DNA from 2 places in the Pseudoalteromonas sp. P80D2 genome. Region 2 is predicted to be linked to the other one. Evidence: predicted binding sites of a transcription regulator. Region 2 holds the regulator's gene; the other holds the start of a gene.
The links. Region 2 encodes LexA, which represses DNA repair genes until DNA is damaged. Its sites were predicted from a motif close to TACTGTATNNNNATACAGTA; they were not measured.
Positions count from the first base shown of each region.

Region 1: VRK28_RS13100 (YebG family protein) is a predicted target of LexA. The motif match lies at 3,717-3,736, and genes of this name have one in related genera.

Region 1 covers NZ_JAZDAR010000047.1:234,504-241,673, forward strand. The annotation lists gene VRK28_RS13085 (MlaA family lipoprotein) at 1-126, shown strand, start outside; gene VRK28_RS13090 (EAL and HDOD domain-containing protein) at 192-1,415, opposite strand; gene putP (sodium/proline symporter PutP) at 1,787-3,298, shown strand; gene VRK28_RS13100 (YebG family protein) at 3,361-3,663, opposite strand; gene VRK28_RS13105 (ComEA family DNA-binding protein) at 3,910-4,203, shown strand; gene VRK28_RS13110 (DUF6170 family protein) at 4,232-4,534, opposite strand; gene dsbB (disulfide bond formation protein DsbB) at 4,534-5,052, opposite strand; gene VRK28_RS13120 (chorismate mutase) at 5,182-6,333, opposite strand; gene VRK28_RS13125 (bifunctional diguanylate cyclase/phosphodiesterase) at 6,668-7,170, shown strand, end outside.
Region 2 covers NZ_JAZDAR010000037.1:89,187-96,356, reverse strand. The annotation lists gene VRK28_RS10730 (S41 family peptidase) at 1-99, opposite strand, end outside; gene VRK28_RS10725 (endonuclease) at 199-852, opposite strand; gene VRK28_RS10720 (VOC family protein) at 969-1,322, shown strand; gene VRK28_RS10715 (hypothetical protein) at 1,297-2,022, opposite strand; gene VRK28_RS10710 (hypothetical protein) at 2,181-2,561, shown strand; gene VRK28_RS10705 (PaaI family thioesterase) at 2,569-3,006, opposite strand; gene lexA (transcriptional repressor LexA) at 3,168-3,785, shown strand; gene coxB (cytochrome c oxidase subunit II) at 4,223-5,365, shown strand; gene ctaD (cytochrome c oxidase subunit I) at 5,365-6,960, shown strand; gene VRK28_RS10685 (cytochrome c oxidase assembly protein) at 6,960-7,170, shown strand, end outside.

The DNA.
Region 1 (7,170 bases), on a different contig from region 2:
CTAGACCCTTATATCTTCATGAAGGATATTTACTTCCAGCGTCAATTATATGAGCTACATGATGGTAATCCGCCAGTAGAAAAAGAGCCTGATGATTTTGACGAAGACTTCTTAGAAAATCTTTAAGATTATTCAAATAAAAATGCCAGCAATTGCTGGCATTTTTTATAGCATTAATAGATTGATATTCATCAGTCTCCAAACACACTCATTTGGTCATTAGACCAACTTAATGCGTCGTGGTAAGCGTCCGGTACTTCTTCTGGCTTAAGGCCCAACTGTTGTTGGATTTCTTTCGCTTTTTCCCAATTTGCTTGCTCATAGAATTTTACAAGGTTTAGATAGGTAGCGAGTAAGCCTTCATCTTTAAGTAGAGCGTCTTTAATTTCGTTGGTCAGCGGTAACTTATTCATAACGCTTGGCATATCTTCATCTAAGATAGCATCCATTAATGACATCATGCCTGTTAAGAAAGCCATACCTGTATCGCGTAACTTACCATGACTAATTGCCAGTAATTCAGCAAACCGTGCTCGGGTTAGCGACAGGCGGATCAGTTCAGCAGGTTTATCTGCAGATACTTGAGCTGCAAATAACAGCGACAAGAAACGTTTAATTTCTTCGCTTCCTAATACGATAAGCGCTTGCTTGATTGTGCTGATTTCGGCACGGCGTTTAAATGCCGCGGAGTTTGAATAGCGTAATAGCTTATAAGATAAGTTAACGTCACGTTCAAACACCTCAGTGATTTTTCTAAGGTTTAAATCAATACTTGATGTTTCGTATAGGAGCTCGGCAAGAGCCATCTCAGAAGGTGGCAAAGTTTTACTTTGTACCATCTCCGGTTTTGAAAAGAAAAAGCCTTGAAAGTAACTAAAACCCATTTCTAGGGCAAGTTGGTATTTCTCGTAAGTTTCGACTTTTTCGGCAAGCAACTTGATGTGCGGGTGAGGTTTTATCGCTTCAATAACCGCTTCAATCGACTCTTTGTCTGTGGTTAAAAAGTCAATTTTGATCATATCGATATACGGATAAAAATGACGCCAGACAGGTTGATGAATGTAATCATCAAGGGCCAGTGTGTAACCACGCTCTTTTAAATCTTTAACCAGAGCAAGTAAACGTTTACCTGGTTGAATAGTTTCAAGAATTTCGACAACGACTTGTTCTTTACCCAGTAATAAAGGGTAGCCTTTTTGGAGTGTCTCTAAAGTGAAATTAATGTAAGCTGGTTTGTTATCCGTTAAATCTTCTAAACCAAAATTGAACTGACTACCTTCAATGAGTCGTGATGTTGCTTCATCGCCATCAATGTCTGGAAACACGTTATCTACGCCATCCCTAAACAGGAGTTCGTAGCCGACAAGTTTCTTTTCCTTATCTAAAATAGGTTGGCGTGCAGCGTAAAAATACATAGTCCTGGCATGTCCACTTCGGTTAATTCATTTATCCATCAGCAATATATGTCATTGTGCCTGAAATAGCATTAATTAAATGCGAGTATTTGAGGATAAATACTGATTTTATTCTGATCTTAAGACTAGGATAAATTGCAATTGAATTCTATAACTTGCGATTAAATATCATATTTTTGTTATGAAAAGGTTGAAATTGTAAACCCTGCCATTGAACTGCTTGATTGGAGTTGTAGGGGGGAAGCATGTTATAGTCATGGGTGATATCGGTTTTTACCCCAATAATGTCTTAAAATTAAATAACTTGCGAGTCATTATTCGGATTAAAAGCCAACATTAAACAACTTTTGGAGGCTAATTTGGAAACAGGAATGATAATTTCGTTAGCAATGTACTTCATCGTCATGCTGGGGATTGGGCTGTATGCTTATAAGCAATCTACCGACGATGTATCAGGCTATATGCTAGGTGGTCGTAATTTATCACCAAGTGTTGCTGCGCTTTCAGCTGGCGCATCAGACATGAGTGGTTGGCTGCTAATGGGTCTACCGGGTGCAATGTATTTGTTTGGTTTAAGCAAGGTTTGGATTGCCATAGGTCTAGTGCTCGGTGCTTGGGCTAACTACTTCCTAGTCGCGCCTCGTTTACGTGTTTACACAGAAAAGGCGAATGACTCAATCACCATTCCAGATTACTTCGCGAACCGCTTTGATGATAATAAAAATATTCTGCGTGTGATCTCTGCGATTGTAATCATTGTTTTCTTCACCTTGTATACGTCATCAGGTGTTGTTGCAGGCGGCAAGTTGTTCGAAAACTCATTTAATATGAGCTACGAAATGGGTCTGTACATCACAACCGGTGTCGTCGTGTTATATACCTTGTTTGGTGGCTTCTTAGCAGTGAGCCTGACTGACTTTGTACAAGGCTGTATCATGTTTATCTCGTTGCTGGCTGTGCCAATTGCAACGTTTACCATGCTTGATCAGCCAGTTATGGATACACTTGCTAATGCACGCTATGACTTATTATTAAGCTCACCAAAAGAATCAGAAATTCATGCACTTAATATGATGGATTGGTTTGCAGGTGGTTCAACGATAGCGATTATCTCTGCAATGGCATGGGGCCTTGGTTATTTTGGTCAACCACATATTATTGTACGTTTTATGTCTGTGCGTTCTGTGAAAGATATGCCGACTATGCGCCGTGTGGGTATGTCGTGGATGACGCTTTCAGCTATTGGTGCTGTGCTAACAGGTCTATTTGGTGCTGCTTATATGCTTGAAAACCAAATGCCAATTGATGATAAAGAAACGATTTTCCTAGTGTTGTCTGAGCTTATCTTCCATCCTTTAATTGCCGGCTTCTTATTGGCAGCTATTTTAGCGGCGATTATGAGTACTATCTCATCACAGTTATTAGTTTGTTCAAGCTCACTAACCGAAGATTTTTATAAGATTTACTTAAACCGTAGTGCATCGCAAAAAGAGCTGGTTTTAGTAGGTCGTATTAGTGTTATTTTGGTTGCTCTATTTGCTATTTACCTAGCCTATGACCGCAATAGCTCTATCTTAGACTTAGTGAGTAATGCATGGGCAGGTTTTGGTGCTGCATTTGGTCCACTCGTATTACTGAGCCTTTACTGGAAGCGTATGAACTTACAAGGCGCTATTAGTGGTATGGTTGTTGGTGCTGCAACAGTGCTGTTTTGGATTTACGCGCCAATTACAATTGATGGCCAAGCATTAAGTGCAATCATTTATGAGATTGTCCCAGGCTTTATTTTATCAACAATTGCTATTGTTGTTGTTAGCCTTACAACTGCTGAGCCGAAAAAAGAAATTACAGACTTATTTGATGAAGTTGAGTCGTCACTGTAGTTTTTGATTAAACACAAAAAAGGGCAACATCTGTTGCCCTTTTTTATGATCTAAATTTGCGTTTAGCTTGCCGCTTTTTCTTTTATATCAGCAACGTTGTCGTCTGACTTTGCTTTTTTAGGCTTAGCTGGGGCGTCTTTTGCACCTTTAAGTACCGCCATAAATTGGTCTTTTTCTTTTGCCATTTCAAGCGCCAGTGACTCAATTTGTTGCTCGCTTAATGGTACATCAACTTTTTCAAGCATTAGTTCTAATGACTCAGCAATGTCGAGCATTTTGTCATACGCATCAGCTTCTTTCTTAGTAGTAAACGTCATGCGCTCGACTCCGTTTCTTTCTACAACATATTTAACAACAACAGCCATGATTTCTCCTGCATTTAAGCGTGGCATTTGCAGCGTAATACCGCTACTTTGATTACTGTTTTTATATACAGTAATGCTTCGGGGCTTACTTTGCAAGTAACTTGAGAAAAATTTTATTCAGCAAATTTGACAATAATAGGGACATTAGCTTTATTTAAATTGTTACCCAAAGTTAAACACAAGCGATGGAGTGAGTGTTGGGTAATAGCTAACTACCTGTCCAAGATGGACATCATGGAGGAAATTATGAAATTACTATCAAGTATTTTACTTGCCACAAGCATTGCGTTACTACCTGCTACATCGGCATTCGCCGTTAAACCAACCGAAGCAACACAAGTTAAAATGCAAAAGCTCAGTATAAACAAAGCCAGCATAGATCAACTTACTCAATTACCGGGTATTGGAGAGTCAAAAGCTAAAGCGATTGTTGAGCACCGTAAAAAGCAAGGTCCGTTTAAGTCGGTAGAGCAATTAAAAGAAGTAAAAGGAATTGGCGATAAGCTATTTGCTAAACTTGAGGGGAAAATTACATTATAAATAGCGGGCTATACACCTAAACAGGGCGTTATTCGCCCTGTTTAAATTCATCGATAGCTTTGTCTAAATGCGCTAATGCGAACATGTTTTCGATAGGTGTTGTGATGAGTGGGTAACTCAAGCCCGCTAACAATAACCAAGGAATAAGCATCCAGCCTTCAAAGTAGGCCAAGCCTAAAAATAATGGTGCTAAAAAGGCAAGCTTACATACTGATAAAATGATCTTTTTGCTTGGGCTTAAATGAGCCAAAGCAAGGGCAATAATTTGCTGGCGTTGCCTTACTTTAAAGCTTTTTAAAGCAGGGATTTGGCTAGTAAAAAAATAAATCATTATAGCGACTTTTTACTCACTAATCGGCTAACTAGAACAGCCACAAATACCACTGAAAATGCTGCAAAAATCACTTCCATCCATGCTGGCATACTCATAGAAGCAAACTGCCAATCGATATTTCCGCAATCACCAGTAGCGGCAAAGAAGCTAGGGATCCATTCATGCAAAGGCATAAAGCTTGGGAAGTTAGGTTCAAATGCACAGCTAAATGCAAAAGGGTCAGTATTGTTTTGCATTGCAATGTGTTCTTTGGCAATAAAGTAACCCCAAATTGCAGAGACACCCCAAGTGGCAAATGCGACTAAGCGAACAACCATATTTTGTGGGTTAATTGCACCAATCACACCCGCTGCAAGTAAGCCTAAAACAGCGGTACGTTGATATATACACATGATGCATGGCTCAAGGCCCATGTTGTATTGAAAAAATAACGCAGTGATTTCAAATGCGAGGGAAATAACGGCTAATAATAACCAAGGTGTTCTTTTAGTTGCTAATTCTGCTAACCAATTCATGAAAGTTCCAATTTCAAATTGTTTTCAAGATTATGCTTAGACAGGGCAGTGGGTGCAAGTATCTAAGATGAAATTATACGAAAAAGGAGCCAACGAGCTCCTTTTCATTAATCATACCTAGGCTGGCTGTTACACACTAACAGCTTGCAAAGACTCACTTTGATAGCAGCCTAATACACGGGTGTATTGGGTGTGTTCTTTTAGCTCTTCAAGCGCTTGCTTAACATGTAAGTCATCAAGGTTTGCTTCAAGGTCAACATAAAACACCTCTTCCCATGGGTTTCCAGGTACTGGACGAGATTCCAATTTTACTAGGTTAATTTGATGTTGTTTAAAAATCATCAAGGCATCAGCCAATGAACCCGCTTGTTGTTTGGTCGCCATAATCAAACTGGTTTTTGTTGGAATTTGCTTAGATACTTGCAACGGGTTACGCGCGACGACAATGAAGCGGCTATGGTTTTCGCTTTGGTTTGCAAGGCCTGATTTAACGACTTCTAACCCTACATTTTTACCTGCTTGTGCTGAGCCGATAGCGGCGCTGTTTGTAGTTTCAACCGCTGATTGTAATGCATGGAAGGTTGAGTCACAGGTTTCATGTTGAATATCACCTAAACCCTGAATGAAGCGGCTACATTGAGCAAAAGGCTGTGGGTGAGCAAAGATTTTATTAATGTGAGAAAGCTCAGTACCTGGCATTGCTAATAAACAGTGCTCAACGCTGTGAGTGACCTCACCGACAATTGATACTTGTGCATGTTGTAATAAATCGAACACTTCATTGATACTACCTGAGCTGGTGTTTTCAATTGGCAGTAAGCCGAAATCAGCTTGGCCACTTTCAACTTTGCCAGTGATTTGATCAAAGCTCGAACAGCCCATCTCAATCAGCTTACCTGGGCGACGGCTAAAATATTTATGGCAGGCTAATTGGCTATAAGAACCTTGACCACCTAAATATGCAACACGATGACTTTCGCTCATCGCTTCAGGGTTTAGATTCTTTTGTAGCATTGCTTGTTGATTCAAAACAGAATCTTCAAGAATAGTTTGGAACACATTATTGATGTAGTACGCATCTAGACCTAGCGACTTACCATAATTAATAAGCTTTTCTAGTAATGCTTGTTCGCGGGCTTCATCGCGAATCGGTTTGTTATTGGCAATTTTATATTCAACTACGCTGTGGCTAATACGGCGTCTTTTAGCCAGTAACACCAATAAGTCGGAATCTATTTCATTAATATCGTGTCGTAACGCATTTAATGTATCAATGCTCATGTTGGTTTCCTCATTCCAAAACAGTGCACAAACAAAAAAGCCTCCCAAGTGGGAGGCTTTAGCTATTCGGTGAATTTATCTCGCAAACAGTTAAGCCTCCTCTATCTAAAGAAGCTAAAAAACGAAAAATAAGTGCGAGAGATAATTTGTTTCATTGAACTAATGTAAAAACACTTGTATGTAAAGTCAACTGCCTATCGCAGCTAATTTAGAAAACATCGGTGTTTACTCAGAAAATTCATTTATATTTATAAAAAATTTATAAATATAAAAATGAATCTGGTATATTTGTTTTTGCACAATAAATAATAACAATTATTAATAAGGTAGTCCTGTGGTGTATCGACGACCGCCATCACGTTTTGGTGTGAATTCATTAAGTATGAAATTGTCGCTGCTGATCTCTGCGATTTGTTTGATTGCAGGTATATGTGCTGCGGCTTTGATGCTTAAATCTGAAGAAAAACAGCTTGTGTTTGAAGAGCACGAACTTTTAAAGCACTCTAGTGAACGCTTGAGTCGTCAATTTAACCGCTTGATCAAAACCAAAATCAATATTGCTGAGCAGGCGAATAACGTCGTAAGCAGCCAGCTCCTTCACAACGAATCGCATTTACAAAGTAAACGCAGCGCAGAACTCAAATTTGCCCTCGATGGCAGTATCCGTAGTACCTCAGAAGATGGCTTATCGGCTGCATTTCTCCCTCAAGATAAATATTCTGAATTTTATAAACAGCTTATAAACGATTCTGAATCGCTATGGAAAATCGTTTCACCGACCTTAATTCAAGATTTCTTTAATTTTTACCTTGTCACCAAAGATAACTTTATTCGGAT
Region 2 (7,170 bases):
ATCGGTATTGCTCGATGAGCCACCACCGCCGCAGCCAGATAAAGACATGCCTGAAGCCGCTAAGAAGACAGCTAAAGCGAGTTTGTTATTTTTAAACATGGTGCTTCCTTTCTTATATAAATTGTTTAAAAACTAACAATTACTTAATCTGAAAGCAATAAATTATAGTGTCTAAAATGTAAACGAATGTGCTGCTAGTTATAAAGATTTGCGATTGCTAATTTCAGCTATTTCAAGCTTTTGCCACGATTCAAATAATTTACGTTGTTTATCAGATATTTTTAAACCATAGGTTTTTTGCATATAAAAATAGGTATCGGCTATTTGCTTTCTTGCATAAATGGGCGGCTCAAATACGCGTTGCTTAAAATCGATTTTTACGGGACATGCTCCGTAACTTGCACTTGATGTTGAGACCATGCCGTAGCGAAAGTTTGAACGGTCTGCATTTATCTCACCAATTGCGGGGGCAAGGTTATTAATGTCAGCTTCCATTTGACGAAACTTTTCACTGACCTTTTTACAGTTTTTGCGACCGCCATCCTGCCAGCATTGTAATTGATGACCGAACTCCCAGGCAGGCACAATGTGCTCCCACTCTATTCTTTTTGCGCGAGCATTCTCTTTTCCTGAACGGGTGACAGAGTTTCTAGGAATATAACCACACGCATCAGGGTCTGGCACAAGTTTTTTACCTTGGCGCTTGATATCGCAACCACAATATAAGCTTTTACTATTGCTTGGTAGGTTCTTAATTAAATGCTTTTTGGCACTGTAAAAGCTCGAAAATTCTTTAGCGGATATAGGAAAAGTGAAAATAAAACAAAGGGCTAAGTATAGAAATAAACGCATATCCATCACATCAGTGAACTACAGGAACAGCTATTCTAGAGCGACTATTCTAAAAAGGAAAAGTTTTTCAACTCAGCTATAGTTGTTAGGCCGTTTTTATTAAAGGAATTACAACCATGTTATTAGGTGCTTTTTCTGTAAGTCTAAATGTAAAAGATATTCGTGCTTCAAAGCAGTTTTATGAAAAGCTAGGTTTCAAAGAGTTTGCTGGGGAGATAGAACAGCATTGGCTAATAATGAAAAACGGTGAACATTTGATAGGTTTGTTTCAAGGTATGTTTGATAAAACCATGCTGACCTTTAACCCTGGGTGGGATCAAAATGCTGAAGCTTTGGATGAATTTGCAACCTTTGAGCAATTAGCTGCACAATTTCAGCAACAAGGATTAGAAATACAAAAGGCCGGTGACGCGAGTTTTATTATCACCGACCCAGATGGCAATCCTATTTTGATTGACCAACACGTGTAGCTGGCTTTTTACGTTTAATTCGAACGTTTTGTAGTAACAAGAGAACTCCTGTAATACAAAATAGTACGCTGGTGGCTGAGAAGCTGATGAGTAGTGGATTGTTAAAGTTCTCACGCTCATCATAATCCATAATGTGTAGCATCCAGAAAAAGTCGAAAATGCGCCACAGGGTGCTGCGCACAGTTATAACTTTACCGGTTTGGCTATCTAAATATAAGGTTGTTGTTAACCAATCATCGAAGCTAATTTGCCAAACATTGGCTTTGTGACCGACTTCTCTAGGCCCTTTTGTTAATAACTGCGCTTGCGTTATTTTTGCGTCAATAAGCAGGTGAGCTTGGGCATTTTCAATGATTTGCGCTTTACTCGGTGCAGGCATTTTAGCACCTGTTCTGCCATCAAAAATAAACGTACCGCTAAAGGATGTAACTTCTATAATCGGGGTATTTAAAAAATGGCTATATTTAATACCCTCGATTTGCTCGAATTGCGCTGTTATTTTATCAATTGAAGCAGGGTAGTCCGACAATAAAAATGGGCTACTTAAACTGCGATTAGCCAGATGCTTACCATGCACTTTTTCAAGTGGTAATGAGCTCATTACCAGCCCACCTAAGAGCCAAAAAAAGATCTGCAAAGCAAGTAAGTAGCCAAGCCATTTATGCCCTTTACGAGCATACTTAAACAGGCGTTTATTCATTATTACCCCGTTATTATTGTTATGTGGGCGCTATTTTAGGTTGTTTAGCTAGATTGCCAATGCGGCATAATGTCGCATTAACTGTATTCTAGATTTGGTATATATACAAAACTGAGTTAAAGTTTCAGTCGATATAAATAGAGGGTAAAAACGAGAGTATGTCGGAAATTCAATTTTTAAATGTAGATCTGGAGCTTGAGTCAAAGCACGATATAAGTGCGCTTGTTGCTGATTTGAAGAAAAACGCCATGGTTTTACATTATGACCAAGATGAATACCGCCAACTAGCACGTATTGAAGCAACCGCAGATATCAGCTCTCCAGATAAAGCAATTAACCAGCTTTGCGAGCTTATTGAGTCTTGCTCGCGCAATGCATTAAAACAGTGGTTATCGTGCTCAAAGCGTACATTTGATATAGGCTTTGAATCAGGTAATTCGCCTAAATGCTTTAACCAACCCCTGCATGCCGATACCTTGTTACGTATCTCTGCAATTGGCGCAGGGATTGAAATTACTATTTATCCTGTCGAAAAATAGCCAGAATTTATCGCTCTACAACAGCTGCGGTCATTCTTGATACGCAGCAAAGCTCTCCTGCGGCATTGGTAATTTTAATATCCCAAACAGAAGTTCGCTTACCTAAATGCAGCGGCCTCGCAGTTGCTGTTAACGTTCCTTTGCGTGACGCTTTCATGTGGTTGGCATTAATTTCTTGGCCAACAGCATAAAACTTATTGAAATCAACCACGAAATTGGCTGCATAGCTTGCCACTGTCTCTGCTAATACAATGTTTGCTCCGCCATGGACCATGCCCATAGGGTTATGATGCTCAGGAATAGCAGGCATGGTTGCCATTAAATAATCATCGCCAATTTCAGTTACCTCAATGCCCATAGTTTTCATTAAAGTGCCTTGACCGGTAATCCCTTGTTCCAGCTCTTTGCAAAGCTCTAACGTGATTGGTTGGTGCCAAATACTCATTGTGTTTCCTTAGCCTGCTAATTAAAGATAATACCTTATGGCATCTTTCGGTGTGGTTCAATGTTAGTTTTGTAGCAATATGATGGAGTTAATTTAAATTTGCGATTTTCAAATAACTGTATATACTCACAGTTAAATGTACTGTATGGAAAACCAGTTGTATGCGCCCATTAACTAAACGCCAATCGCAAATTTTAGAACTAATTAAAGTCTTTATTAAAGATACAGGCATGCCACCTACGCGTGCTGAAATAGCTCAAACATTGGGTTTTAAAAGTGCCAACGCTGCTGAAGAACACCTAAAAGCACTGGCAAAAAAAGGCATGATCAAAATGAAGCCAGGGGCGAGTCGCGGTATTCAGTTAATTGAAGAAGATGAGCCAGAGCAACTAGGCTTACCTTTAATTGGCCGTGTTGCAGCTGGTGAACCTATTTTGGCGCAAGAGCATGTTGAAAGTCACTGCCAAGTTGATCCTTCATTATTTAAACCTGCTGCCGATTTCTTACTGCGTGTAAATGGTATGAGTATGAAAGACATTGGTATTATGGATGGCGATTTGCTTGCAGTACACAGAACACAAGTTGCTGAAAACGGGCAAGTAGTTGTAGCTCGAGTCGATGAAGATGTAACAGTTAAGCGTCTAGAAAAAGCGGGTCGCAAAGTACTTTTACACGCTGAGAACGAAGAGTTTTCGCCTATTGAGGTTGACCTTGAGCATGAGTCGTTCAACATCGAGGGGTTAGCGGTAGGTGTTATTCGTAACGCTGACTGGATGTAAACGTTCCCAATTTGGTGCATTAAATTGACTCAATTTGGTGCGCCACTGAAATTTTACTACTTAATTAGGATTTGTGAATCCTTACTCTTCATTTAAAGCCTTATATAGCGCAGTTTTCCTCTCTTTTTACATTTCGTTCTTACTCCTAAACATTAAATAAAGCGCTGATTATAGTTGTTATTTCTGCACCAAAATAAACATTTATTATCATTAAAACTTGCTTATTGGTCATTTTTTAACTAATTGGTTAATACACTGTATTAACACCTAATTAATAAAAAGACACAAAAATGTGCGAGGTGTTAGTCATGGGGTCGGTATCATAAGTGGGTCAAAATGATACGTAGTCGCTCTGAACAATAAGAAAAACGAATGGGCACCTTGTTGTATCGCCTTTTCGCTTTGCGTCTTGCAATAGCATCTAAAGGAGCCGTCACATGGGTAAACTGCGTTACGCCTTGTGGCTTATATTGTTTGCACTTCCTGAGCTTGCATTGGCAAATAGCCAATACAATATGCGTAAAGGGGTGACCGATATAAGTAATAATGTTTATGAGTTACACATGACGATATTTATTATCTGCTGTGTAATCGGCATCATCGTATTTGCGGTGATGTTTTGGGCTTTAATACACCACCGTAAATCCAAAGGGGCCAAGCCTGCCCAATTTCATGAAAGTACAAAAGTTGAAATACTTTGGACTGCTATTCCATTTGTCATCTTAATCGCCATGGCTGTGCCTGCCACAAAAACCTTAATTGCCATGGAAGATGCCTCTAAAGCCGATATCACCATTAAAGTGACTGGCTCACAATGGAAGTGGCATTACGAGTACATGGGTGAAGACATTGCTTATTACTCGATTCTATCTACTCCTAAAGATCAAATAGACAACCAAGCAGAGAAAACTGAGCATTATTTGCTTGAAGTAGATAAACCGCTAGTACTTCCTATCAATAAGAAAGTGCGCTTTTTAATGACCTCAGACGATGTAATTCATTCATGGTGGGTGCCTGATTTTGCGGTTAAAAAGGACGCAAATCCTGGGTTTATCAATGAAGCGTGGACACGTATTAACGAGCCAGGTGTTTACCGTGGCCAATGTGCTGAGTTATGCGGTAAAGATCATGGCTTTATGCCTGTTGTGGTGAAAGCCTTACCTGAAGATGAGTTTGCTAATTGGCTTGCAGATGCCAAGCAAGAAAAAGCCAATGCGGCTGCAGCAGATGCTGCTTTGCTTGATCAAACATTACCTAAAGAAGAGCTTATGGTCTTAGGTGAGCAAGTGTATATGGCAAGCTGTGCTGCATGTCACCAACCTACTGGTATGGGCTTACCGGGCGTTTTTCCAGCGCTTAAAGGCAGCCCGATTGTATTAGGTGATGTAAAAGATCACATAGATATCGTGTTACACGGTAAGCCTGGCACAGCAATGCAAGCGTTTGATAAACAGCTTTCAATTAAGCAACTTGCTGCGGTTATTACTTATAAGCGAAACGCGTGGGGTAATGATACCGGCGATGTTATCCAACCGAGTCAAATTCAAGCCGCGATTGATGCAGCAGCGGAGGCGAACTAATGAGTAATGTTATTAACGAGCAAGCAACAGGGCATGCGCATCACGACCATCATCATCCAGCTAAAGGTTTTAAGCGCTGGCTATACACTACCAACCATAAAGACATTGGTAGTTTATACCTGATTTTTTCACTCACCATGTTTTTAATTGGTGGAGCGATGGCAATGGTGATCCGCGCTGAACTGTTTCAGCCTGGATTACAGTTAGTCGACCCGCACTTTTTCAACCAAATGACTACCGTACATGGTTTGATCATGGTGTTTGGTGCTGTTATGCCTGCATTTACTGGGCTTGCAAACTGGATGGTACCTATGATGATAGGCGCACCAGATATGGCCTTACCACGTATGAATAACTGGAGCTTTTGGATTTTGCCATTTGCATTTTTAATCCTATTGGCTTCGTTACTTATGCCTGGTGGTGGTCCTGCGTTTGGTTGGACTTTCTACGCACCACTATCAACAACTTACAGCAACGATAACACTGCACTTTTTGTGTTTGCCGTACATATCATGGGTATCAGCTCAATTATGGGGGCGATTAACGTTATCGTGACTATCGTCAACCTAAGAGCGCCAGGTATGACGTGGATGAAGCTGCCGCTATTTGTTTGGACATGGTTAATCACTGCATTCTTGTTAATTGCTGTTATGCCAGTTCTAGCAGGGGCGGTCACTATGGTGTTGACCGATAAATACTTTGCAACCAGCTTTTTTGATGCAGCCGGTGGGGGCGACCCTGTGATGTTCCAGCACATTTTCTGGTTCTTCGGTCACCCTGAAGTGTACATCATGATTTTGCCGGCCTTTGGCATTATATCGACTATCGTACCTACCTTCTCGCGCAAAAAGCTATTTGGCTATGCGTCTATGGTGTATGCAACTTCATCGATTGCGCTGCTAAGTTTTATCGTTTGGGCACATCATATGTTTACCACTGGGATGCCTGTGGCTGGCGAGTTGTTCTTCATGTACGCCACCATGCTGATCTCAGTGCCAACGGGCGTTAAAGTGTTTAATTGGGTGGCCACCATGTGGCGAGGTTCGATTAGCTTCGAAATTCCGATGATGTTTGCCATCGCCTTTATTGTGTTATTCACCTTAGGTGGTTTCTCTGGCTTGATGCTTGCGATTACACCAGCAGATTTTCAGTATCACGATACCTATTTTGTGGTGGCTCACTTCCATTATGTGCTTGTGACGGGGGCTGTGTTCTCAATTATGGCGGGAGCCTATTATTGGCTACCGAAATGGACTGGCAACATGTACAACGAAACGCTGGCGAAATGGCATTTTTGGTTATCGCTAATCAGTGTCAACGTGTTGTTCTTCCCTATGCACTTTGTTGGCCTTGCTGGTATGCCGCGTCGTATTCCTGATTATGCTCTGCAATTCGCTGACTTTAACGCCATTATCAGTATTGGTGGTTTTGCATTTGGCTTATCGCAACTGTTGTTTGTATTGGTGGTATTTAAATGTGCTCGAGGTGGCGAAAAGGCACCTGCCAAAGTATGGGATGGAGCTGAAGGTTTAGAGTGGGAAGTCGATTCTCCAGCGCCTTATCACACCTTTGAAACACCGCCGGAGATTAAGTAATGAACCATGCACCTTTGCTAAAAAAACTGCTGATTACATGCTTGCTCATGTTCGCATTTGCTTTTGCAATGGTGCCGCTTTACGACGTGTTTTGCGACGTTACAGGGTTGAATGGTAAGCCATCATTAGAAAAAGCGAGCGCGAGTGAATCAATAAATACACAGCGCCAAGTTGATGTCAGCTTTACCACTCACGCCCAAAGCGGCGCGC